3 regions of the Mesobacillus stamsii genome follow, and region 3 is predicted to be linked to each of the others. Evidence: predicted binding sites of a transcription regulator. Region 3 holds the regulator's gene; each other region holds the start of a gene.
What was found. The regulator Rex, encoded in region 3, represses fermentation and respiration genes when NADH is low (regulators of the CRP and FNR family bind a similar motif). The targets are predictions, from matches to a motif close to TTGTGAAATATTTCACAA.

Region 1: J2S25_RS09060 (YwiC-like family protein) is a predicted target of Rex. The motif match lies at 2,113-2,130, and genes of this name have one in related genera.
Region 2: hcp (hydroxylamine reductase) is a predicted target of Rex. The motif match lies at 6,583-6,600, and genes of this name have one in related genera.

Annotation. Positions count from the first base shown of each region.
Region 1 covers NZ_JAUSUN010000008.1:147,922-158,696, reverse strand. Annotated here, with positions in the region: gene cls (cardiolipin synthase) at 1-65, shown strand, start outside; gene J2S25_RS09070 (molybdopterin molybdotransferase MoeA) at 257-1,522, shown strand; gene mobB (molybdopterin-guanine dinucleotide biosynthesis protein B) at 1,516-2,034, shown strand; gene J2S25_RS09060 (YwiC-like family protein) at 2,188-2,904, shown strand; gene J2S25_RS09055 (Crp/Fnr family transcriptional regulator) at 3,461-4,123, opposite strand; gene argC (N-acetyl-gamma-glutamyl-phosphate reductase) at 4,375-5,409, shown strand; gene argJ (bifunctional ornithine acetyltransferase/N-acetylglutamate synthase) at 5,423-6,658, shown strand; gene argB (acetylglutamate kinase) at 6,674-7,447, shown strand; gene argD (acetylornithine transaminase) at 7,444-8,598, shown strand; gene J2S25_RS09030 (carbamoyl phosphate synthase small subunit) at 8,675-9,754, shown strand; gene carB (carbamoyl-phosphate synthase (glutamine-hydrolyzing) large subunit) at 9,747-10,775, shown strand, end outside.
Region 2 covers NZ_JAUSUN010000001.1:220,786-231,560, forward strand. Annotated here, with positions in the region: gene J2S25_RS01190 (CotD family spore coat protein) at 11-319, opposite strand; gene J2S25_RS01195 (ribonuclease H-like domain-containing protein) at 703-2,001, opposite strand; gene J2S25_RS01200 (DEAD/DEAH box helicase) at 2,015-4,291, opposite strand; gene J2S25_RS01205 (Crp/Fnr family transcriptional regulator) at 4,476-5,168, shown strand; gene hcp (hydroxylamine reductase) at 5,219-6,520, opposite strand; gene J2S25_RS01215 (Hsp20/alpha crystallin family protein) at 6,731-7,201, shown strand; gene J2S25_RS01220 (YppG family protein) at 7,232-7,780, opposite strand; gene yppF (YppF family protein) at 7,972-8,169, shown strand; gene J2S25_RS01230 (YppE family protein) at 8,382-8,771, opposite strand; gene J2S25_RS01235 (hypothetical protein) at 8,853-9,107, opposite strand; gene J2S25_RS01240 (DUF2515 domain-containing protein) at 9,578-10,564, opposite strand; gene recU (Holliday junction resolvase RecU) at 10,688-10,775, shown strand, end outside.
Region 3 covers NZ_JAUSUN010000025.1:1,742-12,516, reverse strand. Annotated here, with positions in the region: gene ureC (urease subunit alpha) at 1-123, opposite strand, end outside; gene J2S25_RS16040 (urease subunit beta) at 123-443, opposite strand; gene J2S25_RS16035 (urease subunit gamma) at 462-764, opposite strand; gene J2S25_RS16030 (hypothetical protein) at 1,194-1,571, opposite strand; gene J2S25_RS16025 (hypothetical protein) at 1,558-2,130, opposite strand; gene groL (chaperonin GroEL) at 2,547-4,175, opposite strand; gene groES (co-chaperone GroES) at 4,283-4,567, opposite strand; gene J2S25_RS16010 (CPBP family intramembrane glutamic endopeptidase) at 4,908-5,639, shown strand; gene J2S25_RS16005 (YdiK family protein) at 5,643-5,846, shown strand; gene J2S25_RS16000 (redox-sensing transcriptional repressor Rex) at 5,871-6,536, opposite strand; gene moaC (cyclic pyranopterin monophosphate synthase MoaC) at 6,565-7,059, opposite strand; gene J2S25_RS15990 (ABC-F family ATP-binding cassette domain-containing protein) at 7,227-9,155, shown strand; gene tsaD (tRNA (adenosine(37)-N6)-threonylcarbamoyltransferase complex transferase subunit TsaD) at 9,356-10,387, opposite strand; gene rimI (ribosomal protein S18-alanine N-acetyltransferase) at 10,384-10,775, opposite strand, start outside.

The DNA of each region.
Region 1 (10,775 bases), on a different contig from region 3:
ATAAGCGGGGGCTAAGGGAAAGAACGAAGGAATCTTTCGCCAGGCTGTTTTCAGGGGTATTGTAGCTGGACAAATCCATAATATGGAAAATAGTATTGTGATTAAAGGGTTTTTCGTACACTTCACAAAAAGTCTACATATTTTTTGAAAGTTTTATGAGAAAATACGATGAGATTTGTTATCTATTCATTTTTCCATTACTCTTATACTCAAAAGAGTAATCTATCAAGTTAAGCGTGCAATAGGAGCTGATTATATGTTGGAACGAAGGAACCCTATCCCGATCGGAGAGGCAGTCAAAAGAGTCATGGAGCACAAGCAGAGTGGCTCAACTGAATATGTATCAATCAATGAAAGCTATGGACGGTATTTATCAGAGGATCTGAAAGCGACGAGTGACGTCCCACATTTTGACCGGGCGCCATACGATGGCTATGCAATCAGGTCAGTCGATTCAGAGGAAGCATCCCAAAATCAGCCAGTAGAATTTGAAGTGGTAGACCATATTGGGGCAGGAATGCTAACCGATAAGGAACTTGGACCCTTCCAGGCTGTTAGGATCATGACTGGGGCACAGATGCCAGTTGGCGCTGATGCGGTGGTCATGCTGGAACTATCGAAAGAAGTAGACCGAGACGGAAAAAAATATATGGAGACGAAACGAAAGCATCATAAAGGAGATAATGTTTCCTATCGTGGGGAAGATGCGCAGGAAGGGGAAGTGCTTGTCAAAAAAGGCACTTTCATCAATCCCGGAATCCAGGCGATGCTGGCAACGTTTGGCTACGCTCATGTCCCTGTTGCAAAAAAGCCGGTAATTGGCTTGTATGCAACCGGCACGGAACTGCTTGATGTCCATGAGCCGCTTGAACCGGGAAAAATCCGCAACAGCAATTCCTATATGATTTCCGCGCAGATCCTTAGGGCGGGAGCTGAAGTTAAATATTTTGGACAGCTGCCTGATGATTTTGACACCTGCTTTGATGCAGTAAGCAAAGCGATGGAGGAAGTGGATTTATTCATCACAACCGGGGGAGTTTCCGTTGGGGATTACGATTATCTGCCGGAGATTTATGCAAAACTTGGAGCAGAAGTCCTGTTCAATAAAGTAGCAATGCGTCCGGGCAGCGTGACCACCGTTGCTCAGCTGGATGGAAAGCTGCTGTTTGGCCTGTCTGGAAACCCTTCTGCTTGTTATGTTGGATTTGAGCTATTTGCGCGGCCAATTATTAGGACAATGCTGTTCACCGATAAGCCGCATCTAAGAAAGGAAAAGGCGATTCTAGATGCCAATTTCCCTAAGGCAAATCCGTTTACTAGGTTTGTCAGAAGCGCTCTGGCCATTGAAAACGGCAAGCTGTCCGTAACACCAAGTGGCCTTGATAAATCTAATATCATTATGAGTTTAGCGGGTGCGAATTCCCTGATGATTCTTCCAGGAGGATCAAGAGGTTTCGAAACGGGAACTGAAGTCGAAGTTCTGCTCCTTGAAGACCATGCTGGCAGTGACTGGCCTTGGTAAAACCAATGCTGTTCCAGATAGTAGGATATCAGAATAGCGGAAAGACGACCTTGAGCCTTACCCTTATAAAGCGATTAACAGCAGCCGGCCTGAAGGTTGCAACAGTGAAACACCATGGTCACGGAGGCAAGCCTGATATAGCAAAAGAAAAGGATTCCGAACGCCATATCGGCGCAGGAGCTGTTGTCTCAATTGTCGAAGGTGGGGGCAGGCTCGTTGTTCATGCGGAAAAAGAACAATGGTCACTGGCTGAAGAAATAAACGTAGTATCCAGTTTTCAGGCAGATGTCATCCTGATAGAGGGTTACAAAAGGGAGCCCTATCCAAAAGCTGTTATTCTTAGGAACGAAGCAGATATAGAGTTAGTAAAAGACCTTGCCAATATTCAAGTGGTTTTTTATCGTGACCCGATTGTGGTCAACTTATTGAAAGATTGTCCTTGTCCAGTTTTTCAAATGGAAGATGACAGAGGAATCGTTTGGGTTCTTGAGTACCTTCTCGATCAAGTTTAATCGGAACGACGATTTTGCGCGCAAAGATCCGATTCTTTTTTGACAATTCGGTGTCAGTTGGAATTGTCACTGCCAAAAATGTGATGTGTTTCACTTGTCGAATCTCCCGACTGGTTTAAAGTTAAGGTAGGAACCAAAAGGGAGTGTTCATTCATGAAATTATTTATACCGAAACAGCATGGAGCCTGGGCGATGTTGTTCATCCCTTTCTGGCTTGGAGCAGCGGCAAGTGAAATCGTCTGGCAGCATATCCCGTTTTTTATTGGCTGGCTGCTGCTATATTTGGGAACCTATCCGCTTTTATTGATGTTCAAAAAAAAGAAAATCCCGTTTTATCGCAAATGGGCCATGATTTATATTATTCCAGCTTTGATATTCTTAATGGTTCCGTTATTCACAACCCCATCGATCGTGTTCTTTGGGTTAGCAATGATTCCCTTCTTCACCCTTAACGCCTATTTCTCTGCTAAAAATAATGACAGGGCTTTATTGAATGATCTCAGTGCAATTATTGTTTTTTCCATCGCAGGCCTGGCTAGCAATTACCTGCCTAGTGCAGAAATGAATCCGCACGGGATTCTTGTGTTTGCGTCAAGTATTTTATTTTTTACAGGAAGTACTTTCTATGTGAAAACAATGTTCCGGGAAAAGAAAAACAGTTCGTACAAGTGGATTTCTTGGATTTATCATCTTCTCGTTCCGCTTTTATGGCTGGGAGTAGGAGAAGCAATTGTCGCTGTTGCGTCAGTACCAAGCCTGATCAGAGCCGTTGCACTTTACGGAAGACCGCTTAGCGCCATGAAGGTGGGAATTTACGAAATTGTAAATGCAGCAATGTTTGTCCTCATCATGCTTTTGGCAATTTCATAAAACAAGCAAAAGCCGCCAGAACTCTGGCGGCTTTTGTTATAATATCAGAATTTATCTGTTTAGCCTTTTTTGTAATTGCGGGAAAATTGGGCGTGGATCCCAATATTCTTAAACGAATCTTTTTTGTTGATAGACTCCGAAGGCGAAAAACGTCTCGAGGAGTTAGCGGCAAACAGCTTGCCTAAGCGTTGGGCTATGTGCAAATGCTGGACAAATTTATTTTGACAGGTTTGAGGGTATAGAGCGGAAAGTTGTCAAGAAACCCCCGTTATTTTGACAGGTTTGGGTGCTTTGAGCGAAAAGTTGTCAAGAAAACTCCGTTATTTTGACAGGTTTGGGTGTGTTGAGCGGAAAGTTGTCAAGAAACCCCTGTTATTTTGACAGGTTTGGCGTGAAATTACTTATTTGGATAGTGATTGGCTCGGTTGCGATCGGAATAGGTTTGAGCGGAGCGAGGGGAGGCTCGCCAGTCTCCTCGCGGAAATCGAGTGTCTGGAGTAGAAATCGATTATCAGCCAAACCAAAAAAGGACCGGGCGGTTTCTGCCCGGTTTTTCTTATTCAATATTGCATATTTCGCTTGGGCAGTTTTCGCAGTCAATTTCTCGTCTCAGCATATGGAGTTTGTGTACGGTTATAAATCCTTTGTCGATGGAGATGATTTCTTGTTTTCTAAGCTCACTCAGTAATCGGTTCACGACTTCCCGTGATGTACCGCAGAAGTTGGCTAATTCCTGGTTTGTCAAGGATACATCTATTTTCGTGCCGTCGGCTGTTTCCACACCATAGCTGTTCACCAAACGGATCAAGGTAGAATACAATGCACCTTTCTTTCCGTGTAGAACGAGATCCCTGAATCTTGTTTGCGATTTGCGATGTTGCAGCGACAGCCATTTCACGAGTTCCAGAGCCAATTTGCTATCCTTTGCAATTTCGTCCTCAAGCAGGTCCTTTGGAATGACCGCTACACTCCCGCTTTCGAAAGCCCTGGCATTTAAAATATGCTGCGATGTCGGACTGAATAACGTCAATTCTCCGACCAACTCACCCGCAGAGCACATTCTAATGGTCAGTTCACGTCCATCAGAAACCATCTTGCTAATTTGAAATTTTCCGCTCTGAATAATATACAGCTCGTTTGCAGTATTTCCCTCTTCAAAAAGAAGACTGCCTTTATTAATCTTTTTGATTCTATGAACTTTTTCAAACAAATTATTCATATTTGGTGACAAGATTGTAGCCGTCAACATAGCGATTCCCACCTTTTTAGAAATCTATACACCCGTCCGTATCTAATATTAATATTATTATATTGTAAAGCATATAAAATCATCAATGTAATTGTGAAAAGTTCACATATTGTTAATAATTTAGTTGCTTTTTTTTCGTTTCATTTTTATAATAAAAGGAACTTCACTAATAATTATAAGTTTAATTGATTATTTATGCATAAGTTGAAAGGAGGAAACCAATGAAGGCAGCTATTATTGGAACGTCAGGTTATGGTGGCGGAGAGCTGATTCGTATACTCAATAATCATCCATTTTTCAGCATTCATTCCGTACATACAGCAAGGGAGGAAAGGCCGATATCTTTCGAGTATCCCCATTTAACAAATATTTTTGAACAAGTCCTTACAAGCATCGATCCTGAAAAAATTGTCGCCGAATCAGATGTTGTCTTCCTGGCAACACCATCGAAGGTTTCCGGAGAACTTGTCGAAAGCTTTTTTCATAAAGATATAAAAGTCATCGATCTGTCCGGAGACTTGAGATTAAAAGAATCCGATTCTTATAGGAAATGGTATAAACATGAGCCAGTAGCTGAGTCAGTTCTGACCGAGGCAGTGTATGGACTTAGTGAATGGAACAGAGAGAAAATTGCCGATGCAAGCATTCTCGCTAATCCAGGCTGCTATCCAACTGCAGCGCTTCTCGGTCTCGCGCCGGTTATCAAGGAAAAAGTGATCGATCCCAAAAGTGTGATCATTGATGCTAAATCGGGCGTATCAGGGGCAGGAAGATCTCCATCATTAGGCACTTTGTATGCTGAGTTAAACGAAAATTTCAAAATTTACAAAGTAAATGAGCATCAACATACCCCGGAAATTGAACAGCAATTAAGTCTTTGGAATGGGGCAGAGATGAAGATAACCTTCAGCACCCATCTGATTCCAGTTACGAGAGGAATCATGACAACCATGTATGTCAACCTAAAAAAAGAGATCGATACGGTGAAATTGCTGGATTTATATGAGGAAACCTATTCCCGACACCCCTTTGTAAGAGTTAGGAAGAAAGGGATTTTTCCGGCGGTGAAAGAAGTAAAAGGCTCGAATTACTGTGATATTGGCTTGCATGCGGACAGCAGGACGGGGCGGCTGACAATTGTATCAGTCATTGATAATTTGATGAAAGGCGCGGCAGGGCAAGCCGTACAAAACGCCAATATTATGTTTGGATTAGATGAAACGGCGGGTCTTAATCTGATGCCGTTGTATCCATAAAGGAGGATTCACAATGTACCAAGCTACAACAGACAAGAAATGGATCAAAGATATACCGGACGGCGGGATTTTGACTCCAAAAGGATTCAAATGCAGCGGTGTCCATGCGGGATTACGCTATAACAAGCTGGATCTAGGGCTGATTGTTAGTGAGACACCAGCAAGCTGTGCTGCCGTCTACACTACAAGCCATTTTCAGGCGGCTCCTCTTGTCGTTACTCAAGAAAGCATTGCGCGCGAAGGAGTTCTCCAGGCAGTCATTGTCAACAGTGCATGTGCAAATGCCTGCACAGGTGATCAGGGATATCGTGATGCACTAAAAATGCGGGAGCTGACAGCGGCAAAGTTTGGGCTGCCAGAACATTATGTAGCCGTTGCCTCCACGGGAGTCATTGGTGAATTTTTGCAAATGGAAAAAATAGAAGCTGGAATCGCAAAGCTTGCTATCGGAAACGATCAAGAGGATGAAACAAACTTTCAAACGGCGATTCTGACAACTGATCTAGTCACGAAACACGCTTGTTATTCAGCTGAGATTGATGGTAGGACCGTGTCGGTCGGCGGGGTAGCAAAAGGGTCTGGTATGATTCATCCGAATATGGCGACGATGCTTGGATTTTTAACAACAGATGCCAATATATCAAGTGAAGCACTGGCCAATGCGCTAAAAGAAGTAACCAATACAACTTTTAACCAAATCACAGTCGACGGCGATACCTCAACAAACGATATGGTTCTTGTCATGGCAAATGGTGAGGCCGGGAATCGACCACTGCATCCTGAGCATCCGGAATGGCCAGTGTTTATTGAGCTTTTAACAGAAAGCTGTGCCAGCCTTGCAAAACAAATCGCCAGAGATGGAGAAGGAGCGACAAAGTTGATTGAAATTTCCGTATCCGGTGCATTGTCTGATGAAGAGGCTAGAATGATTGGCAAGCAAATAGCCGGGTCCAATCTTGTCAAGACAGCGATTTACGGAGCGGATGCTAACTGGGGTAGGATCATTGGCGCAATTGGCCAAAGTGAGGCAAGCGTAAACGCGAATAATGTAGATATTGCGTTTGGTGATATCACCATGCTGAAGAAAAGTACACCGATGGCTTTCGACGAAGAAAATGCAAGGGAGTACTTAATGAATGACAAAGTCGAAATCTTTGTGAATCTAAATCTTGGGGATGGCCAAGGAATGGCATGGGGTTGTGACCTTTCGTATGATTATGTGAAAATTAACGCTAGCTATCGGACTTAAAAAGGGGAGGATTCTTTGAAAACGATAGTCATGAAATGTGGCGGAAGTGTGCTGGAGGAACTTGATGACCCATTTTTTATCAGTCTTAAAGAGTTGATGAATGACGGATATTTTCCGGTCATCGTTCACGGGGGAGGCCCGGCGATCAATTCCATGCTTGAGTTTTATAACATGACTCAAAACTTCAAGAATGGGCTTAGGGTAACATGTGAAAAGACAATGGAAATCGTCGAAATGGTCCTGTCTGGCCAAACAAATAGGCAGCTGTGCGGCATATTGACGAAGCAGGGATTCAATGTTCTTGGCATGAATGGGAGCGACGGCTTGTGTCTGGAGGCCGATTATATCGATAAACATGAATTAGGTTTTGTAGGCAAGGTCACCAACGTAAATACGGACTTGATCATGATGGTAGTTGAGTCGGGTTATATTCCGGTAATTACTCCGATTGGAATTGCCGAGGATGGAAGCAAGCTGAATATCAATGGTGATTACGCCGCTGCATCGATCGCAAAAGCTTTGCATGCCGAGCGCTGTGCATTTGTGACCAATGTTGATGGCATCATAATTGACGGAAAACTTGTCTCGGAATTAACCGCTCTTGAAATAGAAAACTATCTATCTGATGGCAGCATCTATGGCGGAATGGTACCGAAGGTAAATTCTGCACTAGCAGCAACAGCTGCCGGGGTAGAAAAAGCGATGATTATTTCTGGCAAAAAGCCATTCTATAAAAATAACTGCTGGCATGGAACTGTAGTTGCCGCAAAGGAAGGGATGTTAAAATGAGTCATTTATTCCCCACTTACCAGAGATGGGAAATTGAGCCTGAGCATGCGAGTGGTTCCATTATTCATGGAAAGGATGGACGTTCATATTTGGATTTTACTTCTGGAATCGGTGTTTGTAATCTTGGGCATCGCCCAGAGGCTGTAGAACGTGCAATTAAAGAACAGCTCGGATTATTCTGGCATGTATCGAATCTGTTTCCGCAAAGTATTCAAGAGGAAGCGGCAGAGAAACTTGCGAAAGCTGCTGAATTGGATTATGTGTTTTTTGCTAACAGCGGTGCAGAGGCCAATGAAGCCGCTATAAAACTAGCGAGAAAAGCCACTGGCAAAAAGAAAATCATTACGTTCCTGCAATCCTTTCATGGACGTACATTTGCTGGCATGGCGGCGACTGGGCAGGAAAAAATCAAGCAGGGATACGGGAGGATGCTCGAAACCTTTGTTCACCTACCATTCAATGATCTAGAAGCGTTAAAAAATGAATTAGACGATGATACAGCAGCCGTAATGATTGAAATTGTTCAGGGGGAAGGCGGAATTCATGTCGTTCATAAAGAGTTTATCGAAAATACCGAAAAACTCTGCGCAGAAAATGGAGTACTGCTTATTGTCGATGAAATCCAAACGGGAATTGGGCGTACAGGAAAGCCGTTTGCCTTTCAGCATTTTGGGATATCGCCTGATATTATTACAGTTGCAAAAGGGCTTGGTAATGGATTGCCGATTGGGGCAGCCATCGGCAAAGCGCAACTTGCAGAACATTTTGGCCCGGGAAGCCATGGATCCACATTCGGCGGAAATCCGATTAGTACTGCTGCAGCTTGCGCTGTGATGGATATTATATTTAAGAGTGAATTTCTTGAAGAAGTAACTGCCAAAGGAGATGCTTTATTTCAGCTGCTTGATCAAGAGCTTGGCAGTTTGGAAGTGGTAAAAGAAATAAGGGGCATCGGCTTGATGGTAGGAATCGAATTGACTGTTGCAGCCCAGGACTATTTAACGAAGCTGAGGGAATCGGGATTGATTGCGCTGCCAGCTGGAGAAAAAGTGATCAGACTTCTTCCACCACTAAATGTAACGCACGAGGATCTGCAAAAAGCAGTATTTAAACTAAAGGAAATCTTGATAAATCAAACGATAACAGCGTAAGAGCTGTGTATTTTTTTAAAAATAAATGAATAAAAATTGATATTAATAAATAAAAATTCAACTGGAGAGGTGACAAATGGAAGGATATTTGCATCTGGCAGACGGAAAGAAATTTCAGGGATCCTTGCTTGGCTCGCTACCTGAGGATGGGATCGTCGGGGAAATCGTCTTTTTTACAGGAATGACAGGATACCAGGAGGTACTGACCGATCCATCCTATAAAAATCAAATTATTGTGTTCACTTATCCTTTGATTGGAAATTACGGGATAAATGATCAGGATTTCGAAAGCAAGAAGCCGCATGTAGCAGCGGTGATTGTCAGTGAAGCTGCGAAAGAAGCATATCATTATGAGGCACAGCACTCTTTTACCGAGTATCTTGAGAAATGGAATATTCCTATCCTGGAGCATATTGACACCCGTGAGCTTGTAAAAGGGATTCGACAGAATGGAACGATGCCGGCAGTTGTCACAGCCAGTCCGGAAAATGCAGTATGCTGCGACACAATCAGCAGTCTGAAAGTGAAAGAGGTTTCTGTCCCATCCCCTGTAACCATTGGCAGGGGGAGCAATCATATTGTTTTGGTTGATTATGGCTTTAAAAAGTCGATTGCCGAATATCTTGTTAACCAAAAATGCCTTGTTACAATCGTTCCCTACAATTATAGTGCATACCAAATTTCAGCACTAAAGCCTGATGGGGTGCTTTTATCCAATGGACCAGGAGACCCGAAAGAGTTAATGGATCAGCTGCCGGAGATCCGGAAGGTGGCTGAATATTATCCGGTGTTAGGAATTTGCCTCGGCCATCAGCTTGCTGCCCTCGCTTTTGGCGGGGATACGAAGAAAATGCTGTTTGGGCACCGCGGAGCAAACCAGCCTGTATTCGATGTCACTGGAAACCGAGTCTTCATGTCCTCACAAAATCACAGTTATGCGGTCGATCAAAATAGCATTGAGCATACTGGTTTAAAAATACGCTTCCTTAATAAAAATGACCAGTCCATCGAGGGGCTTTACCATGAGAAACTGCCGCTGATGACTGTTCAATTTCATCCAGAAGCAAGTCCTGGACCTGAAGACAGCATTTTCATATTCGAGGAATTCATCAATACAGTCCAATACAGAAAGCGGAGAGAAATTAGCTATGCCTAAGGATACAAGTATAAAATCCATATTGGTCATTGGATCGGGACCGATTATCATTGGTCAGGCTGCAGAATTTGATTACGCAGGGACGCAAGCTTGCATTGCCTTGAAAGAAGAAGGCTACCGCGTCATCCTTGTCAACAATAACCCAGCCACCGTCATGACGGATCATGTGTTTGCAGATGCAGTCTATTTTGAACCAATGACAGTGGAGAGTGTAGAAAATATCATCAAAAAAGAAAGGCCAGATGGCATTCTCGGGACACTTGGCGGCCAGGCAGGATTAAATCTGATATTCCAGCTGAGTGAAGAAGGAATCCTTGATGAATACTGTGTGAACGTACTTGGCACTTCCGTGTCGAGCATCAAACAAGGGGAGGACAGAGAAGCATTCCGAAGCTTGATGCATAAGCTTGGTGAACCCGTGCCAGAAAGCAAAATTGTTCAAAAGGTAGAAGATGCGGCTGATTTTGCAGAAAGAATCGGTTTTCCACTAATTGTCCGTCCAGCCTACACACTTGGCGGAACCGGAGGAGGAATTGCCAAAAACATGGCTGAATTGCTTTCGCTCGTGTCAGGTGGATTGAATGAAAGTCCGATCAATCAATGTCTGGTAGAAAGAAGCATTGCCGGCTTCAAGGAAATTGAATACGAAATGATGCGTGACTCTGCTGGAACTTGTATCGCCATTTGCAATATGGAAAATATCGATCCGGTCGGAATCCATACTGGTGACTCCATCGTTGTTGCACCTTCGCAAACACTGACGGACACGGAGTATCACATGCTCAGGACTTCCGCCATAAAAATTATTTCTGCTCTAGGAATTGTCGGCGGCTGTAATATCCAGTTTGCTCTTGATCCAGTAAGCAAGGGATACTTTTTGATTGAAGTGAATCCGAGGGTCAGCCGGTCTTCCGCACTCGCTTCAAAAGCAACGGGTTATCCGATTGCCAGAATGGCAGCAAAACTGGCAGTTGGATATAATTTGGCAGAGCTCAAAAATCCGGTAACGGGCAATACATTT
Region 2 (10,775 bases), on a different contig from region 3:
GCTTTTCTTATTACCTGCCGAATCCCATTCCCGGGCCATATCCCATTGGTCCGCCGAATCCTGGTCGTGGTCTTGGACCAACTGGAGCTACTCCGCCTGGTACTGGACCAGGGCCGCCATAAAAGTTCTGGTTTGTAACCTGGTTCACTGTTGACTCAGTATGCGGAAAATAGTGGACATGGTCATAATTAATATGATTTACATTAGTAGTATGAGATGGATGAACATGTGGAACCACATTATTGACAAACTGATTGTTCACACAGCACTTAGCGGGATGAACTACTGTTGGCAAAACATTCGTTGGCTTACAGTGCATAGTGCATAACTCCTTTCCTTAGACTTATTCTTTACATTAACAGCCTATGTAGAAGTTATGCGTCTTGTACTAATGAAAACACCTATTTTTGAAAGATACTTGGCAATGCATGCGTTATGAATCTATTAAAGGAATGTGTAAAAGCTGTCCTTCAGCCCGCTGAATAAGACAGCAATAAGGGTGATGACAACAAAATAGAGAACTAAAACTGCTTTATACATCTTACCAACCCCGTAATATTATATTGATTTTTACCACCGTACAATTTTACATTTTACAATGTTCGAACCATACTTACAACAGGATCATACAGATTTTGATCATTTAAATGTTAAAATTTTGTTACAATTGAAAATAACCTGGCGAAACTTGTTGAAACAGGCTCAATTTGACGAATTCTGCGCTTGCCCGGGAAATGCTTTCCGGGAAATTCTCTGAATCCTTTTTTCAAGTTCTTGTTTAAAAAGCATGTCTTTTTTTGTTGCCAGCTTTCTCTCGCTGATCTGCTCTTCAGCTAGTCGACAGTACCTCAAAGCCATTTCGAAATTCCGCTCCCGATGTTCAAAATGCTTGGCCAGTTCAATGCATGCTTCTCTCCTTTGCATCAAGCTTCCCTTCTCCGCACTTTCCTTCCATAGTGGAAGCGCATCCTGCCATTTTTTTTGCTTCTTATGTTCAAAAGCAAGCGCATGCTTTGCAGAAATTCCCTGAGCGTTGTCCTCATCCATTAGTCCAGTGAAAGCCTGCTTTGCTTTTTCACTTTCGCCAAGATAAGAAAACCAGCGTCCAACCTCATAAGTTTCTTGTGCGGTCTGGTATCCGTCATATCCGAGCAACTGGAAACTTAAATGTGTATATAGAGTCAACAATGACAGGATATCTGTTTCATTGTGCCTGATGACACCCAGCAATCCTTCCGGGTTTTTCCTTTCCAGAAAGTCAAAGTAAATCATCGGTGCCAGAAAGCCGGGAATATCATCTTTCCGCTCAAGACCCAGTACTTCCTGTTCGACGATGCTAAGTTTCATTCGTTCAAGCTTATGCTTCCACATTCTTCTCGATGCATGAAACAAATCAAAATGCCCAAAGGAAGGCAGCTTTGGAACGTGGTCACGAACAAGGGTATGCCTTGTTTTAACCTGAGGCCAGTCAAACGCCTTCCCATTGTATGTAACCAATGTAGTATAATCAACTTTTTGCAAGAAACTTTGGTAAAGCGCGATTTCCGCTCCCGGACTAGGCAGAATATGCTGTATAAGCTTAACTGAATCTTCTGAGACACTCGCATGGCCAAGCAAGAAAATCGTATTCCCTGCCCCGCCGCCAAGTCCCGTCGTTTCTGTATCAAAAAATACCAAATCGCCTGCACGATGGCCGGACGCAGAAAGCGGATGCTTTGTCTGTTCCTGATTCCACAGGGAGATAGCTTTTAACAGATCTCTGAACTGGTAATGGCCATGCTTGTGGTCCAGCGGATAAACAACTTCCCTTACTAGGCAGTACTGTCCATCAAAATAGAAGGGGAAAACATGTTCTTTCTCCCAGACGTCGAGAAACGGGATTTCAGGATCGGCTTTTCGCTTAACCGCTTCTGTTTCTTGGATGATATTCACAGGATCAGTCTTCTCCGTTTCACTCTTTATGTGTGGCTTCAGCCTGTTCAATTTGTTCTTTAAACTCATTTTCCCCCTCCTCCTAGAATGCCGTTTTTAAAAACAGATTCAACAATTTCACTACATCTTTTTTTGAGTGGTTGGAGGTTGTATCGGTTCCGATACAGGATGGACAGCCATCTGAACACTGACAATTAAGGACCATTTGTTTCGTTTCATTCAAGATGTCCTCCATGCCAGAATAGATTTTTTCACTCAGGCCAATTCCACCAGGATAACGATCGTAAAAGAAAATTGTTGGTTTTTCATTATGCGCAGCCTTTACCTGCGGAACGACATGGACATCAGAAGGATCGCACATAACAAATAATGGCGCAATATGCTTCAATGCCTGCGAAGTTCCGATCAATCCTTCCTCCAGGCGGTCATCGGAAAACTCGGAAAATTCCTTAGAAAGTGAGATCCAAGTTGAGCTCGTGTGCAATTCTTCTTCCGGAAGATGGATGGGACCTGATCCGATATTTTCATGAGTCTCAAACCTGATTTTCTTGAAGATGGTAGCCATTGCCCTTACACTTACATCTCCATAACCAATTTTTGTCTCTTCATTCCCCCTGTGCTTGTCTTCTTCAAGGACACTGAGTTGGACGGCAAGATTGGCATCAGTATAATAATCGACATCTACTTCCCGGACGAACGCCTTCTTTTCTTCCCAGTCGAGCTTTTCTACTTGGTACTGGACTCCCTGGTGGAGATAAATCGCCTCTTCATGCAACAGGGTCATTGCTGAAAAAGTATCCATTTCACCAATTACCCTTACACTGGCTACATCTGATTGATCAATAATCACGACATTTTCCTGAGATGCCGACCGAAGACTGATGTTATGGGCCGGGAAAGCATCATTCATCCAATACCATTTCTCTCCGTTCTGATGAAGGATACGCTCTTCCGTTAAATATTCGAGGATTTCTTCCATTTCTGCGGCCCCAAATGTGTCTCCTTTTTTCAATGGCAATTCATATGCAGCACACTTGAGATGGTCAATCAGAATGATCAGGTTATCTGGATTGATTAAGGCTGTTTCCGGACTGCGGTTGAAAAAGTAGTCGGGATTTTGGATGACATACTGATCCAGCGGACTAGAGCTAGCCACCATGATGACCACCGACTCTCCATGCCGTCTGCCAGCCCGACCTGCCTGCTGCCATGCACTGGCAATCGTACCCGGATATCCGTTCATGATACAAACCTGAAGCTGGCCGATATCGACACCCAATTCAAGCGCATTCGTACTGACAACACCATAAATTTCTCCCGATCGCAGTCCTTTTTCAATCGCACGCCTTTCCGTCGGCAGATAGCCCCCCCTGTAGCCTCTGATTGCTTTTGGCCCAAGCTTATGCTTGACCAGCTCCTGCAGATAAGTTAGCAAAATTTCCACCCTTACCCTGCTTCTTGCAAAGACAATGGTCTGGATCTTGTTTTTCAGGAATTCTCCCGCAAGCTTTCTGGTTTCAAGTGTGGCACTCCTGCGGACATTGAGTGGAATGTTGACAACTGGCGGATTATAGAATAAAAAATGCTTCCTTCCAGAAGGGGCGCCATTATTATCGATTAACACCATATCTTTCTCGGTCAATCCTTCTGCGAGTTCAAGTGGATTGGCGATCGTCGCCGATGTACAGATAAAAACAGGGTCACTGCCGTAATAATGACAGATTCTTTTTAATCTCCTAATGACATTTGCCACATGGCTGCCAAAAACGCCTCTGTAAATATGCAGTTCATCGATGACAACATATTTCAGGTTCTCGAAAAGGGATACCCACTTAGTATGGTGCGGAAGGATTGCCGAATGGAGCATATCAGGATTGGTTATAACGATATGCCCGGCTCTCCTGACCTTTTGGCGAATATTTGAGGCTGTGTCTCCATCATATGTATAGCTATTGATAGATAGTTCCGCCTCCTGGATCAATTCATTGATTTCACTTTTTTGGTCCTGTGCCAGCGCTTTGGTAGGAAACATATAAAGAGCCCTCGCATTTGGATTATCAATAATGGATTGCAGTACCGGCAAATTATAGCACAGCGTTTTCCCAGAGGCCGTTGGTGTGACAGCAACGATGCTTTGTCCTTTCATGATTTGTTCGTATGATGACCTCTGGTGGGTATACAATTGGGAGATCCCACGCCTTTCCAGTGCACTTCTCAGGATCCCGCTTAAATCCTCGGGCATTTCTTCGGTCTGTGCTTCTTTTTCCTCCATCGTATGCCAGTGGACGATATTCTTCTTTACTGATTCACTAACCTTTAATTCTTGCAATATCTCTTGCATGCTTTTTCGGACTTTCATCACGTTCACCTCGTTATCCTTATTTTAGCGAATAAACGTTCGTTGCAAAAGGAAAATTATCATTAAATTAAACTGCTAGTTTTTGGCATTGCGTTTATCTCGAAGCTTCTGTAGGAAATACATATGTTTTTTAGCATCCTTTTGCTAAAATGATAGGAAAGCAAATTATTTTGAGGTGTTTCATTTGGATAAGCAGGAAAGAAAAAATATATTAGCAAAATTTTCGTTGTTCAGGGACCTTGAGGACCATGAATTAGATAAGATCGTTGATATTTCCATTTCGCGGAAATGGAACAAAAATAGCCATATCTTTATGCAGGGTGACCCACTTGAAAATGTTTATTTTATCAATAATGGCAAGGTGAAAATCTATAAAAGTGATGCGAATGGCCGGGAGCAAATCGTTGCCATCCTTAAGAAAGGGGAAATGTTCCCTCATGTAGGCTTTTTCAGGAAAGGTGGTTATCCTGGTTTTTCTGAGGTATTGGAGGAAGCAAGCCTTGTCGTTGTCCCAATAGCACAATTCGAAAAGGTTCTGGTCGAAAACCCTCATTTGAGTATCAAGCTATTCAAGGTCCTGGGGGAGAAAATCGTCGACCTACAAGAAAGACTGGAAGCTCAAATACTTAACACTACGTATGAACAAATCATCAAGCTGCTGATCAGGCTTGGGGAGCTTCACGGAGAAAAGCAAGCTGATGGTGCAATTTTATTGACAACGGATTTTACAAACAAGGATCTAGCCAATATGATTGGCACTACTAGGGAAACGGTCAGCAGAACATTGACCAAAATGAAAAGAAATGAGTTGATTTCCACGGATGAAGCTGGGAATTTGATTATCGACCCTGAAAAATTGCTGAACGAACTTGTCTAATTTTTTCAAGAAAAAACGCCCGAGGCTCTTTGCCCCGGGCGTTCATGATCTTATTCCGTTTTGCTTAAACCCATCATTGTTTCCAGGTCTTCTTGAGCGGACGTGATCAATTTTAGGTTGAACGTGTCCTTAAGAACCTGCATCACGCCATCAGAAATGAATTCTGGCGGCTTAGGTCCGATGCGGATATCCTGAATCCCTAGGCTGAAAAGTCCAAGCAGGATCGCTACAGCTTTTTGCTCGAACCAGGAAAGGACGATGCTTACCGGCAATTCATTTACGTCACATTCAAAGGCATCAGCAAGTGCCTTGGCGATTTTTACCGTTGATACTGAATTATTGCATTGGCCAAGATCCAGATATCGAGGGATATTGGTTCCTGGAACCATACCATAATCGACATCATTGAAACGGAATTTTCCGCAAGATGTTGTCAAGATGACCGCCTCTGGAGGGAGAGATGTTGCAAGCTCGCGGTAGTATTCCCCGCCTTTTCCCGGTGCATCACAGCCGGCAATGACAAAGAAACGCTTGATTTTCCCTGATTTGACTGCTTCGATTACTTCTGGTGCCAACCCTATCACTGTTTCATGATGGAAACCAGTCACCAAGGTTTCTTCCGATTCCATATTAGCTTCTGGAAGCTCCAATGCTCTTTCGATAAGCATGGAGAAATCCTCACCTTCAATTTTCCTTACATTTTCAAGACCTGTTACTTCGTATGTAAACATACGATCTGCATAAGAACCCTTGATCGGCATAACGCAGTTTGTCGTTGCTAGGATTGCTCCAGGGAATTTTTCAAACAATCGACGCTGGTCAAACCATGCCTTTCCGATATTCCCCTTCAGATGCGGATATTTTTTCAATGCCGGATAGCCGTGAGCCGGAAGCATTTCGGAATGCGTGTAAATATTGATTCCTTTGCCTTCGGTTTGCTTCAGCAATTCTTCAAGAGCGAATAAATTATGCCCCGTTACAACGATTGTTTTGCCTTCCACCTTATTTTGGCTCACCTTAACAGGCTGTGGGATGCCGAGACGGCTAGTGTGCGCTTCATCGAGCATTTCCATCACGCGGACGGCGGATTGACCAACCTTCATCGCCATATCAATATGTTCCTGGACATTAAAGTTGGAATTAGTCAAAGTCATATATAATGCTTCGTGTGTTGTGGCGTCAACAAACGGATCTGTGAATCCAAGTTGATTTGCGTGGGTTCGATAAGCCGCTATGCCTTTCAGTGCAAAAATGATCGTATCTTGTAGACTTGCGATTGTTTCATCTTTTCCGCAGACACCAACAACTTTGCATCCTCCTGTCGGTGTTTGTTCGCATTGGTAACAAAACATATGTACATTCCCCTTTTCTGCTTTATTTTCTAGTTCAGCATACAGAGGATGAAACATGGATTATGTGATCCAAATCACACAAAAGGCATTTTTCACAAAGTGTTCAAAAAGGGTCGTTTCTTATTTTGAAGAAAAATACTATCTTCTTGAACAAGGACATTCCCTGTCACATAAATTATGATAAGAATTCTTGCAAAGGAGGATGAATCGATGGCAGCCAACCATCCTGATCGCCCAAAAAGACCTGAGCCGCTCGAACAGTGGTTCAAATCGATGAACCAGCTGATGCAGGAAAAACCCGTGAAAGGAATCCTGCAAAGCATTGATGACTTTTTCAAACATCCCTTTCCCCCGTCTTCCATCGCTGTACAAGTAAATGAAACACCGACTGAATATATAGTGACAGCAGAATTACCGGGGATCAAGAAGGAGGATATTTCGATTGATGTCATTAACAACTCGCTCACAATCTTAGTAAACAAAACCGAAATGGCTTCAGAAAAAAACGATATCGCAAAAACAGAAATGCATATGACTTCTTCAAGGCAAGTCAGCCGGACTATTCCATTTGCTCATCCGATAAATGATAGAAAGACAAGAGCTTCCTACCGCGATGGATTGCTTACCATTAAAATCGCGAAAAAACAGGGGAAAAAAATCGATATCTTCATAGAGGAATAATAGAAGCAGGCATAATTGCCTGCTTATTTTTTAGACTTTGAAAATTCCGCCGAGACCCTTTACAAGCGATGATACCTGGGTAACCGCATTCATCATCATGCCAGCAGTATCGACCATTTTAGTAAAATCGAAGTTCCCATCCTGGCTTTTAAACGAATTCATGATTGATTGCATACTGGATGTCTGCTTTGGCATGAACGATTGCTGCGGATATGGGTTATAGTTTTGGTAGTCAGCTTGCGGGTTATAGGAACCGTAAATTGGGTCATCCTCCGGTATCAACGGATTTTGAAAAAGCATTTTTGTGTAGTTATTTTTGTTATCCGCAATTGGGTTTGACTGTTTCCACTGAGGGTTGTTTCCTTGTAAATAAGGATTCACAGGATAACCCTGTTGCGGATAATAATTTTGCCAGTTTCCCGGCGCAGCATTCCAATATGGTGGGGTATATTGCTGAGGGATCGGTTGCTGCCGGTTGAAACTTTGATTATTCCTACTATATTGGTGCGTTTCCTGGCTGTTTTGGTATCCCTGCCAGTGCGGTTGGTAGGGGTTCATCTTATTCCTAGGGCCAAACATGGCGAACATCCTCCTCCAATCATTCCTTACGATAGTATATGATCAAACCGCCCAAAGGGTGAGAGGTTGGAAAAGGCTTCCGGTTTTGTCTAACAATGAAAGATACTGTCGGAAGTTTCAATTTTTGAAAAATAAAGGACACTTACGTTTTCATGATAGTATGGATTCAAAGGATGAAGGAGGATGAAAAAATGAACGTTCACGAACTGAAAAATCTATTTGCCCGGACTAAAGAATACACTCCGGACCATGTAAACGAATTGCTCGATTTTACGAAGAAGTCGTACATTCAAAATGAGATTACCTTTCTAGAATACCGGAATCTTGTTCGTGAGCTGGAATTGCTAGGAGCTTTCATTCCCGAAGATCAGAAAGAAATACCTTTGTAAAAAAATAAAAGCACCATGCCGCTTGACCGCCCCTCTTACTAGCCAAATTGGCTGAATGGAGGTGCTGGTCGATTGCGCTGGTGCTTGTTTATTTTTGGCTGCCTTGGAGTCTGTCCGATAAAAATTTTTTAGCGTATAATTATGCGATAATGCTTCCTATTCATCCGTTTTATTGTATAAAAACATTCATTTTGAATAAAAATACGTGGATTTCACTCCGTCGGAAAGACTCCTAGTTGGTTGATCGCAATGATCAGACTTTTTAGGATAAATTCCACTGACTGGGTTTGATCGAGGAATCGTTTTTTGCTTGTTTCCGGAAAAAATGCCTGTACAGAAATGACTTCAAGATAATTCGCAGCCGTTTCAATCTGGTTGATATGAAGGTTTTTCGGCCTGTTCTGACCTAACCATTCAGACGCTGATTTTTTCCAAGAATCTGTTGTCAACTTTACCTCATCTGCAAACGGCTTGACTTCCTCGTGAAAATCACCTCTTACCTGCTGTTCCTTTGTATCATGAAATCGTTGAAGGGCATATTCCAAGTTCTGCAGCAATCTTTCCGATAATTCAATAAGATTTTGTTCGGCTTCCAAGTACATCACGCTTTCTTTTATCCGATTCTATATTGGACGGTTTGCAGCTTTCCCTAAATCCGCTACTTTCATCTATTCTAGTATATTTTAACAACTGATTTCAAGTTTGACCGAAGCTTGCCCATGAATCGTCTCGCTTGAAAAAGGAATGGGTTGCTGGATTTCCCCTTCCAGTTTATCAAGAAGCATACTTGTGCTTTCTAAATGCACTAAATGGTCACGGTACATTTTTTCTCGGACTATCTGCACAGATTCCTGTAAATTCATCTCAGTGTCTTCTAGGCAATGGGTCATTTCAGTCAACATTCTTACAAAATTTTCTTTTTCCATTCCTGGCTTCATTATCATCTCTCCCAATTTGGTATTTTAAGGTCTAGCAGAATGAACACCCGGTCTCCGACGACGAAACATTCCTTGTAAATTTTCGTCTCTTGACTGTATCATTCTACCTGCAGATATAACCTCCTTCCCAGTTGACAAAACTAGTAGGAATTCGGCAAACAAAGTGTTTTTCAGCACGAAACTTTACAGTCTTCGACATTGGCCAAATCGCATGAAATTTTCCCAAATGAACACACTAATTGTCGGGAGGTGTTTACATGAATAAAAAACAACTTAAAACGGCACAGCAGCCGAATAAAACGGCAGAGAAAAAAGCTGGCTATGGCAACAAAAAGCTGGAAGGACCGAATCGCCCGGCTGAATGATGAGAAAAGCGCAAGCGCCTTGGTCAGCCTCGACAAGCGCTTAACTAGACCATTCTCGAAGTGGAGAAAAAGCAGGGAGAATCCCTGCTTTTTTCTATGCCCACATTAATCTGAGGTGAATAATTCTTTGATTGTTATCAAAGCATGCAATTGTTTTTGCTTTTTTTTATACCATTTGGTCAGATGAATCGGATGCCGATTAGCAGGGTCAAAATATTCCCAATCTTTGCGAAATCTCCGCTGAACATACCAATCCATTTGTTCCCTGTAATGATGCCGGATGATTGGATACGTACAGCGCAGGAATGGCGTGTCCCTTTTTTTGGGCACCGAAAAGAATTGCTCATAATCATGTCTGGATCCGGTATGTTCCGTACTTACTGCAAATTCCAGAAAGGACGAATAAAAACGGGGATCAAAAAGAATTGATGCCAACTGCTTACCAAGATTGATCCGATTGCTGATATATTTGAAACCATGTACGCTTGCTCCGTACAGCTCCCCAGCGCATGTAGGAAAGAGGACGGTACTAAAATGCAGATAATCCTCTAGCATAAATATAGACGTATTGAAAACTCGTTTCTTATATACCGGTTCGTTGATTACTGGTTCCTGGATGACATTCTGTTCGTTAATAATCAAGGCAGTCATGAGCCTTCTTTTGTCTCGAGCCTTCCAAAAGAACTTCCACTCCTTCTCCATATAAGCCGATACATCCAGAAATCTAAGCAAGTGAAACATTGGAGTGCTCCTTTTCGTCGAATAAGAGTACAATAGAAGCTGTGCGTAGGCGTCACGAAAAATCAACCAATTCGCCCGTTCATAAGTAAGGAATAGCCGGTTGCGAATAACAGGGTCAAGCATTTTCGGAAACCATTCCCCTTCCAGGTCACACATATTGTAACCTCCATTTCGTGACACCATGCTTGCTAGAAAGGACCAAATCATTTCGGGATACTCGAGATAGAAATCCAGATAGGCATTTGTTCTTGTGATATTATCCAGGTTTTTTTTGGCCGTTTTGCTTTTGATCTTTCGAATCAACTCTGCTTCCTGTTCAGGGAGTTGATTAAAATGAGGAATATTAGTCATTGACACATTATTTCTCTTCCTTTTCTATAGGTTGTTCTTATAGTGAAGGGAAATAGGGCTTTTTATTCAACCAAAAGACGTTTAAATTTGGTATGATAAAGAGTAGTCTGTGAGGTGATCAACTTGACTTTCCATTATCCAAACGGAAAAAAATTTATTCCTGCTGCAAATAAAGAAGCATTACTTAAAGGAAAAAAACGCAAAAATGCTG
Region 3 (10,775 bases):
TCCATAGGTTGTATAATCTTTTTCAATCTCAATAAATAGTTCGGTATCTGCCAAACGGACGGCATCTCCAACTGTTGGACCAAACATATCAGCATACTGCTTTCTCGGCATTTTAAAGCTCATTAATCAACCACCTTTCCTACCGGACCATTTGTTTTGTTATTTAAACCGTAGACCATTTGTTCGCCTGAAAATGGAACAAGTTCTACTTCCTTTTGAACTCCAGGCTCAAAACGTACAGCAGTACCAGCAGGAATATTAATGTGCATTCCAAAGGCTTGTTCCCGGTCAAAGTGTAAACCTGAATTGACTTCAAGGAAATGAAAATGCGACCCTATTTGAATCGGTCGGTCTCCTCTATTGAGAACTTGAATCTTCTTCGCTTGTTTATTTTCGTTGCATACAATCATTTCTTTTTTCAACACATACTCACCAGGAATCATTGCCTACTCCTCCTTTTATTAACGAATTGGGTCATGCACCGTCACAAGCTTTGTCCCATCCGGAAAAGTTGCCTCCACCTGAATATCATGAATCATCTCAGGAACACCCTCCATTACATCTTCCCTTGATAATATTGTGGCACCGAACTGCATTAACTGAGCTACCGTCTTTCCATCCCGCGCACCTTCAAGGACTTCATATGTAATAATAGCAATAGCCTCTGGATAATTAAGCTTCAACCCTCGTTTTTGCCTACGCCGTGCTAAGTCAGCTGCTACAACGATCATTAATTTCTCCATTTCCCGCGAAGTAAGCTTCATTTATTTCACCCCTTCATTCAATATAACCCAATTAGCACATCGTTTAATATTCGATGTAAGATTACCTTACATAAAAATATTTTAAAAAATGAAAAAATAGATACGTTAGGACAAGTAGGGCCGGTTTTCAACACTCCTTTCCCGGATAATTGGACCATCACAAAAAGAAAAAGAAGCCTCCCAAAAGTTCAGTGAACTTTTGAAAAGCCTCTATAAAAACATCCATATTAGCAAACCACTCTCTTACTACAAAACCAAATCCTATCAAGGGTTCTAGGGCATTATGGTGTAGTGTTGCCCAATGATTAACAGATAGATTGGAATACTATAGCAAAAATGAATCGATCAGGTTTTTTAGAGGTACAACCTTTAAGATTAACTCATTTTCAAGTTAGAAGAAGCTTCCCGAAAATTCCAGTCATCTTTTTGTTACACTCTTTTAATACCTTCTAAATTAAAATAAACATTTTTTGCCCTAAAGGGAGCAGGACTTGTATATTGTAATTTAAATCTGTCAAAATCACTTATTCGCTTAGAATGATAATAAGGATGAGTAAACGATAATTTTTCATTTCTAAGCCAACTTGGTACTTCAATAGAATAAATTTGCAAATAATAATCTATCAAGGCTGATACTTTAGTTAAGTATGTTAACTCAGTATCATTACATAATTCTAAATCTATTGGATTGATAAGACTCTCAATAAACTCCATATCCTTTGTTCTTAGGATTTCTAATAATTGATTTAAACTTGTATCTTCATCAGGATACTCGAATAATGAAAGTAAATACTTATTCCCAATCATATCCTAAATCCTTTCCTAAATATTTTATAAAATTTATTTGTCTCTCGCCGATTAGAGTTAGCGGTATATAATTATTAAAAATAGTTAAAAGTTCATTTTTAGTAGTAATACCTAAATCTTTACATAGTAAAAAGGCATCAACAAAATCCTTAGCAGGTTCTGGTCTAGCTGCTAATATTTTCATTGCTAACAATTGTTCTGCCCTAGGTTTTAAAATTTTTAAGTTGGAATATACCTTATAGGTTTCTTTATCTTCTCTTAAAATGGCTTTCAGCGGCTCCTTAATCTCTTCATTTATCCAACCCTCTGAAAGATTAAAAATAAACTTGGTTTGGGCTAATATGTTATCCAATAATTTCGTATTAGTGTTACCAAACACACAGTCTATATCTTTAGTTGCTGGTCTATTATCATATACCATCGTCATAATAGAACCACCATAAATTGTTATCTCTAGTTGCAATAAATTTTCTTTTAGCCGTTCATTTAGATAATCAAATATCTCTAACAACTTATCCTTATCCATTAATCCAATATTATTAGAATTAGAATTAGTCACCTTATTCCACCTCTATCAGGTTTTTGCATTCTATCTTCATTATATCATTAAAAATATCAACAAAATAACCATTCTCATTAGAATATTAATAGGTGAACACTCACTAATAATGCGCCGATTTCTTCTTACGCTCCCATATCATAACCCAATTTTCTTCTTTTTCAAAATCTAAATAAAAGCGATACAATACTTTCTTCATGGTAAGTTGTCCTCTTCCTTCGCAATCGCCAAGCCATTTTTATAAAGCTCACAAAGTCTACTGACTTCATATTCAACAAGAAACCAAAAAGAAGCTTCCCACAAGTTTGCTCAACTTATGAGAAGCCTCCGTTAAAATCCTCAATATTAGCAAAATGTTAGCAAATCACTCTAAGCACCCTACAAAACCCACTCATATCAAGGGTTGGAGGCACTTATTACATCATGCCGCCCATTCCACCCATGCCGCTCATGTCAGGCATGCCGCCGCCGTTTTCTTCTGGAATGTCAGCAACTACTGCTTCAGTAGTCAGGAACATTGCAGATACGGATGCTGCGTTTTGTAGAGCAGAGCGTGTAACTTTTGTTGGGTCAACGATACCAGCTTCGATCATGTTTACCCACTCGCCAGTTGCAGCGTTGAAGCCTGTGCCGACTTCTTCGCGCTTCAAGCGCTCAACGATGACTGAGCCTTCAAGGCCTGCGTTGTGAGCAATTTGGCGAACTGGTTCTTCAATTGCACGAAGAACAATGTTCACACCAGTAGCTTCGTCGCCTTCTGCCTGGATTTCGGATACTTTTTTGTATACGTTTAGAAGCGCAACGCCTCCGCCTGCAACGATCCCTTCTTCCACTGCAGCGCGAGTTGAGTTAAGGGCATCTTCAATGCGAAGCTTACGTTCTTTCAATTCAGTTTCAGTAGCAGCACCAACCTTGATGACTGCAACGCCGCCAGCTAGCTTTGCTAGGCGCTCTTGCAGCTTTTCACGGTCAAATTCAGAAGTTGTTTCTTCCATTTGCACACGGATCTGGTTGATACGGCTTTTGATTTGTGCGCTGTCTCCAGCACCCTCCACGATCGTGGTGTTTTCTTTTGTAACAACAACTTTAGAAGCGCGTCCTAAAGAGGTGATCGTAGCAGACTTAAGGTCGCGGCCTAATTCTTCCGTGATCAATTCGCCGCCAGTTAATGCAGCGATATCTTCTAGCATTGCTTTGCGGCGGTCGCCGAAGCCAGGAGCTTTTACTGCAACTGCGTTGAATGTTCCGCGAAGCTTGTTGACTACCAATGTTGCAAGTGCTTCTCCTTCAACATCTTCCGCAATAAGCAATAATGGCTTACCTTGTTGGACAACCTGCTCAAGAACAGGAAGAATTTCCTGGATGCTGCCAATTTTCTTGTCAGTAATCAGGATATATGGGTTTTCAAGAACTGCTTCCATTTTGTCAGAATCAGTTACCATATAAGGTGATGCATATCCGCGGTCGAACTGCATACCTTCCACAACATCCAATTCTGTTGTGAAGCCTTTAGATTCCTCGATTGTGATTACGCCATCGTTGCCAACACGCTCCATTGCTTCAGCGATCAATTGGCCCACTTCTACGTCATCAGCAGAGATTGCGGCAACTTGAGCGATAGAAGCCTTCCCTTCGATTGGCTTAGAAATAGCCTTTAACTCTTCAACTGCTTTAATAACAGCTTTTTCCATCCCTTTACGGATACCCATTGGGTTCGCTCCGGCAGTTACGTTCTTAAGACCTTCGCGGATCATCGCCTGAGCAAGAACGGTTGCAGTAGTTGTACCGTCACCAGCAACATCATTTGTCTTGCTTGCTACTTCAGCTACCAGCTTAGCACCCATGTTTTCGAATGCATCTTCAAGTTCGATTTCTTTTGCGATTGTAACACCATCGTTCGTGATTAATGGTGAACCAAATTTCTTCTCAAGTACCACGTTACGTCCTTTTGGTCCAAGAGTTACTTTTACTGCATTTGCAAGAGAATCTACGCCGCGAAGCATCGCGCGGCGAGCTTCTTCACTGAATTTAATTTCTTTTGCCATGGTAGAAAAACCTCCTTAGGATTTTTATTTGTTATATGAATCTCTACACTTTTGTTTGTGTCTAGCTTTAGCGCCTAGTCCCTCGAGACGTTGGCGCTTCCGCTATTCTATTCTACTACTGCTAAAATGTCGTTTTCACGTAGGATCAGGTATTCAGTTCCCTGATACTTCACTTCTGTGCCTGCGTATTTTGAGAAGATGATGCGGTTTCCGACTTCAACTTCAAGAGCAACGCGCTCTCCGTTTTCAAGTACACGGCCAGTACCAACAGCTACGACTTTTCCTTCTTGAGGTTTTTCTTTCGCTGTGTCGGGTAAAACGATACCGCTTGCAGTTTTTTCTTCAGACTCAACAAGCTCGATAATAATACGATCTCCTAATGGCTTGATCAAGTGAAACAACCTCCTCAAATTATATGTAGATTCTTGTTTATTAGCACTCACCTTTATAGAGTGCTAACACAATTTATATAATAATGAATCTCGATTTTTTTTGCAAGCAGGAAGGATAATTTTTTTATAAAATTTTCTAAACAGCTTCTAAACCGTCTTTCTTATTCTTATGTGGGATCGCTTATATGACCGCCTGTTCCCTGGAATTTTGCTAAAAATAGTTAGAAGACAACCTGATATTTGAACTTTCCCAACACTTACTAGTAAAATGGATAGATAGCATTTCTATAATAGCTGCACATCTTCAAATAAACCGATCCTACTAGAAGGAGTTTTCATTTTGAAAAAGGAATACTGGTTCGTCATTATTGCCTATATCGTCATGCAGATTTCCAGCTTGGTCGGTGTACCGTTTGTTGTCTTTATCGGAACTGCCATGGGAAAAAGTCTGGAGGAAATGCAAACCCTCGCGATTCCATACTGGCTAGTGATCAGCTTTTCACTGACACTCTTGATCATCCTTCTAATTTTAAGGAAGGAAAGAACGAAGGACACTGATTTTCGCGACGCTTCTTCACCGGCAAGCTCGGCTGCCTGGGCATTCGGCGGGGTATTTCTTGCCTTGTTTGCCCAGTCGATTGCAGGTACTATAGAAAGCATGCTGGGAATTGAAATGGGCTCAGAGAATACTCAGCAAATCATCAAACTGATTACACAATTCCCGGTTGTCATCCTTGTCAGCTCGATTATTGGTCCAATTCTAGAGGAAATCGTCTTCCGAAAGATTATTTTTGGGAGACTGCACCAGAAAATGAACTTTTTCTTTGCCGCCTTGATCAGTTCCGTTATTTTTGCGTTGGCCCATATGGAGCCTGAACATGTGATCCTATACTCAGCTATGGGATTCACTTTTGCCTTTCTATATGTGAAAACAAAACGGATCATTGTGCCGATCATTGCCCATGTTACAATGAATACAATGGTTGTTATGCTTCAATCGGTATTTCGAGAAGACATTGAGAGAATGATAAAAGAAGCAGAAAAAATTCAAAGCTTTATTGGGGGATTTTAAGTCATGAAGCAATCGCCTATATTTTCAGGCGTTGTCTATATCTTGTTAGGCAGCTTATTTACCTATTTCGCGATCCAGAATGTCAACGAAACAGGCTGGGGGTTTTTCAGCTATTTGCTCGTAGCCCTTGCAACATTCGACTTTGGGTCCGGCATCAGAATGGTCCTGTTCCATTTCAAACTGAAGAATAACCAGAATAAAAAATAGCTCCTTCATCTGAAGGAGCTATTTTTATTCTTCCACTTCCGTTATTTCCGCGTCGGTTGGATAATGCTTCAAGAAATAAATCAACGATTGCAATTCTACTGCGAGATCAATATGATGGATTCTGATGGAAGTCGGTACATTCAGCCTTGCCGGTGTAAAGTTAAGAATTCCCTTTACATTTGCCTGCACCAATCTGTCCGTAATCGACTGTGCCACGGTGGAGGGCACCGTCAGAATTGCAACCTGAATGCCTTCCTCTATAAGAACCTTGTCAAGATCATCCATGTGATAGACTGGTACATCGCCAATCTGTGTTCCCACCTTATTCGGATCAACGTCAAAGGCAATTTTAATTTTCGTATTATTGTTTTTGGAAAAATTATAGTTCAAAAAAGCGGTGCCCAAATTTCCGACACCGATTAGACCGACCTTTGTAAGTTCATCCTGGTCCAGCGTCTTTCGAAAAAAAGTCAGCAGATAGTTTACATTATAACCGTAACCCTTTTTGCCCAAAGCCCCAAAATAGGAAAAGTCCCTTCTGATCGTCGCTGAATCTACTTTGACAGCCTCACTCAGTTCCGCAGACGAAACCCTTTGCTTGCCTGAAGAATGCAAGTTCAATAAAAATCGGTAATAGAGAGGCAAACGTTTTGCCGTTGCTTGCGGAATCTTCATTCCATCGTTGGTCATTCTCAAATCCTCCACCCTGTTTGTATTTCTATTTTATCTTCTCATCTCGCTTAAAATCACCATTTTTCCCGCCGGTTTTTTCTAAAAGATATGTCTTGCCAATCACCATGCCTTTGTCTACGGCCTTGCACATATCATAAACAGTCAGCGCGCATGCAGATGCTGCTGTTAACGCTTCCATTTCTACACCTGTGTTTCCTTTCGTTTTAACTGCTGCAGCAATTGCGAGAGTATAGTCACTCCCATTTTGCTCCCAAGCAAATGAAATGTCTATGCCTGTTAAGGGAATCGGATGGCACATAGGAATAATCTCGGAAGTCTTCTTGGCTGCCATGATGCCAGCAACCTGAGCGACCGCTAGTACGTCGCCTTTTTTTATTTTATTTTCGGTAATTCTGCCATATATATCTTCATTAACGGTAATGCTTGAATGGGCAACTGCCGTACGGACGGTCTCTGGTTTTTCACTGACATCGACCATCTTCGCTCTTCCCTCATCATTAAAATGCGTAAATTCTGCCATGCTCAAGCTCCTTTCAACCAAATAATACACTATTTTCACAAACTTGTGTGTGAACTTTGTTTCTATCCTTACATGTTAAGGCTGAATGTCTCCCCTCACAAGCAAATATTGCCGAGCCCTTTAGTTTGGGTTACACTATCCATAAGGCATTAGAGGTGAAAAAAAAAATGATTTTATTACAAGTTAATCAGCTCTCAAAATATTTTGCGGCTGATCTTATTTTAGCGAATATTAAGTTTGAAATACAGACTAATGATCGAGTTGCCCTGGTCGGCAGGAATGGTGCTGGAAAATCAACCCTGCTGAAAATCATTGCTGGCTATGAATCACATGACGGTGGAGACATCATCCGCCCGAAAGGCACATCGATCGGCTATCTTGCCCAGAATACCGGACTGGAATCCGAGAAAAGCATCTGGGAAGAGATGCTCGCTGTTTTTGACGAATTGCGCAGCATGGAAAAAGAGCTGCGGCGGCTTGAGGAGACCATGTCTGATCCTGGAATCCTTTCCAATGAAGCAGAGTATGCTAGAATTTTGAAAGATTATGACCTTTGTCAAGTTCAGTTCAAGGAGCAAGGCGGTTATCAATACGAAGCAGATATTCGTTCGGTCCTTCACGGCCTGAACTTTCAGTCTTTTGATTATTCCACAAAAATCTCCACTTTAAGCGGTGGACAGAAAACAAGGCTTGCACTCGCTAAGCTGTTATTAACGCATCCTGACATCTTGATCCTTGATGAGCCGACAAACCATCTTGACATAGATACACTTTCTTGGCTTGAACAGTATCTTCAAGGCTATGATGGGGCCATTTTGATTGTTTCTCATGATCGTTATTTTCTCGATAAGGTAGTGAACCAGGTATACGAAATCTCCCGCCATCAGCTGACGAAATTCCCAGGAAATTACAGTTCGTATTTGCATCAGAAAGCCGCAAATTACGAACGCGACCTGAAGCTTTATGAAAAACAGCAGGATGAAATCTCCAAGCTTCAGGACTTTATCCAGCGGAACCTTGCCAGGGCCTCGACAACAAAACGCGCCCAAAGTCGCCGGAAGCAGTTAGAGAAGATAGACCGAGTGGACAGGCCGTTAGCTGACGAAAAATCCGCTTCCTTCAGCTTCCAGATCGAGCGCCAGAGCGGAAATGATGTCTTGAGAGTGGACGCCCTTTCAGTTGGCTATCACAACCAGCCCGTGTCAAAGGATATTACCTTCCATCTTTCTCGCGGTGATAGTACGGCACTGGTCGGACCTAATGGTGTTGGAAAGTCGACATTGCTGAAAACCATTGTTGAAAACCTGCCATCGATCGCTGGCAGCATCCAATATGGCTCCCATGTCTCGATCGGCTATTATGACCAGGAACAGGCAGAGTTGAGTTCGAATAAACGGGTTTTAAACGAGCTATGGGACGAGCACCCGCTGAAATCCGAAAAGGAAATCCGCACCGTATTGGGCAACTTCCTGTTTTCAGGCGATGATGTGTTAAAAATCGTTTCTACCCTGAGCGGCGGTGAAAAAGCACGGTTGGCACTTGCCAAGCTGATGCTGCAAAATTCCAATTTTCTCATTCTAGATGAACCAACAAACCATCTCGATCTGGACAGCAAGGAAGTTCTAGAGAATGCTTTGATTGATTATCCGGGCACCATCCTGTTTGTTTCCCATGACCGTTATTTTATAAACAGGATCGCCACAAAGGTTCTGGAGCTGAACCGCAGTGGGGCAACAGAATATTTAGGTGATTATGATTACTACGTCGAAAAGAAATTAGATCAGGAAGAACTGAAGGCACTTGCCAGACAGGCTGCAATAGCGGCTGGCAAGGTTACCGAATCAGTCAAACAGGACAAAACCTCCTACGAACAGGATAAAGAGGCAAAGAAGCTGGAACGTCAGCGCAAGCGGCGTATGGAAGAAGTCGAAGCGCTGATTGACAAGCTCGAGACAGAGGCCGCCGAATACGAAGAATTGCTTTGTGACCCAAACATCTTCCAAGATCACGAAAAAGCAGCAGAAATCCACTCCAAAATCGAAAGCCTGAAAGAAAAAATCGACGAGCTGATGGAAGAATGGACAGAATTGGCATAGAAATGAGAAAAACCGGATATGAATATATCCGGTTTCATATTTTGCTCAAAATGTAATAGTAAAAACCGGGACTTTTTGTTCACACAGTTATTCACATAGGAAAGACTAATTTAAAGGTTATCCATAGAGTTTTCCACATTATCCACAAAAACAAGCTTACTTATCTACTTATCCACAAATATTTGGTGCTAAAAGATTTTTTACCCGCGATTTTGGTTGTGGATTGTGATCTCTAGCCCAGGGTCTCCATTCAGTGTTAACCCCGCTCTTTGCCCTTTCTCGTACATGACACTTCCTGCAGCCGCGATCATTGCTGCATTATCGGTGCATAAGGACAGCGGAGGAATGACGAGCTCCACATCCGAATCGGCAAAAACTGCAGATAATTTTGCTCTCAGTCCTTTATTGGCCGCAACCCCTCCAGCCAGCAACACTTGTTTTACACCGTATTCCTTAACTGCCTTTTGCGTCTTCGTGACTAAAACATCAATAACACTCTCCTGAAAGCTGGCTGCAAGCTCTTCCGGAACAATTTCTCCTCCTCGTTGCTGTGCATTATGGACAACATTGATCACAGCGGATTTCAGACCGCTGAAACTGAAATCATAGGACCCTTCCTCTAGCCAGGCTCTTGGCAGCTTAATGGTTGCCTTTCCTTCATGGGCAAGCCTATCAATATGCGGACCGCCTGGATAAGGAAGATTCAGGGTACGAGCAACCTTATCATAGGCCTCTCCTGCTGCGTCGTCACGCGTCTCCCCTATCACCTCGAAATAACCATGCTCCTTCATATAAACAAGCTCTGTATGCCCCCCAGACACGACAAGCGCAAGCAGCGGGAACTTCATCTCAGCAACAAGCCGGTTTGCATATATATGGCCAGCAATATGATGAACTCCTATCAGCGGAATGTTGTTAGCAAAGGCTAAAGCCTTGGCTGCATTTACACCGATTAAAAGCGCACCAACGAGACCTGGTCCTGCTGTTACAGCAATCGCATCGAGCTCTTTCATATCTACTTTTGCCTGGCTGAGTGCTTCCTCTAACACAAGCGTGATTTGCTCGACATGGTGCCGCGAAGCGATCTCCGGGACCACACCACCAAATCGTTTATGACTCTCAATCTGGGAGGCCACAATATTCGCAAGGATTTCCCTTCCGTTTTTTATAATGGCTACTGCAGTCTCATCACAGCTCGTCTCTATTCCCATTATTAATTGGTCTTTTGTCATGATAAATTCACCCACATTACTATAGCGTCTTCCATATTGTCTGTATAATATTTCTTCCTAATGGCACCTTTTTGGAATCCAAACTTTCGGTAAAGATTTTGAGCCCTTTCATTGCTTACCCTCACTTCAAGCGTCATCCTACATGCTCCCATATCACTGGCAAGCTCTATTACCCTCGCCATCAATGCCTCACCAAGCTTCATGCCCCTGTAATCCGGAAGCACGGCAATATTTGTGATATGTGCTTCATCCACAATGATCCATACACCACAGTAACCCACAACCAGCTGATCCACTTCGACAACCAAATACTGAGCAAATTGATTTTTCGTCAACTCATTAAAAAATGCTTCCCTGCTCCATGGTAAAGTAAAGGAATTGGCCTCCA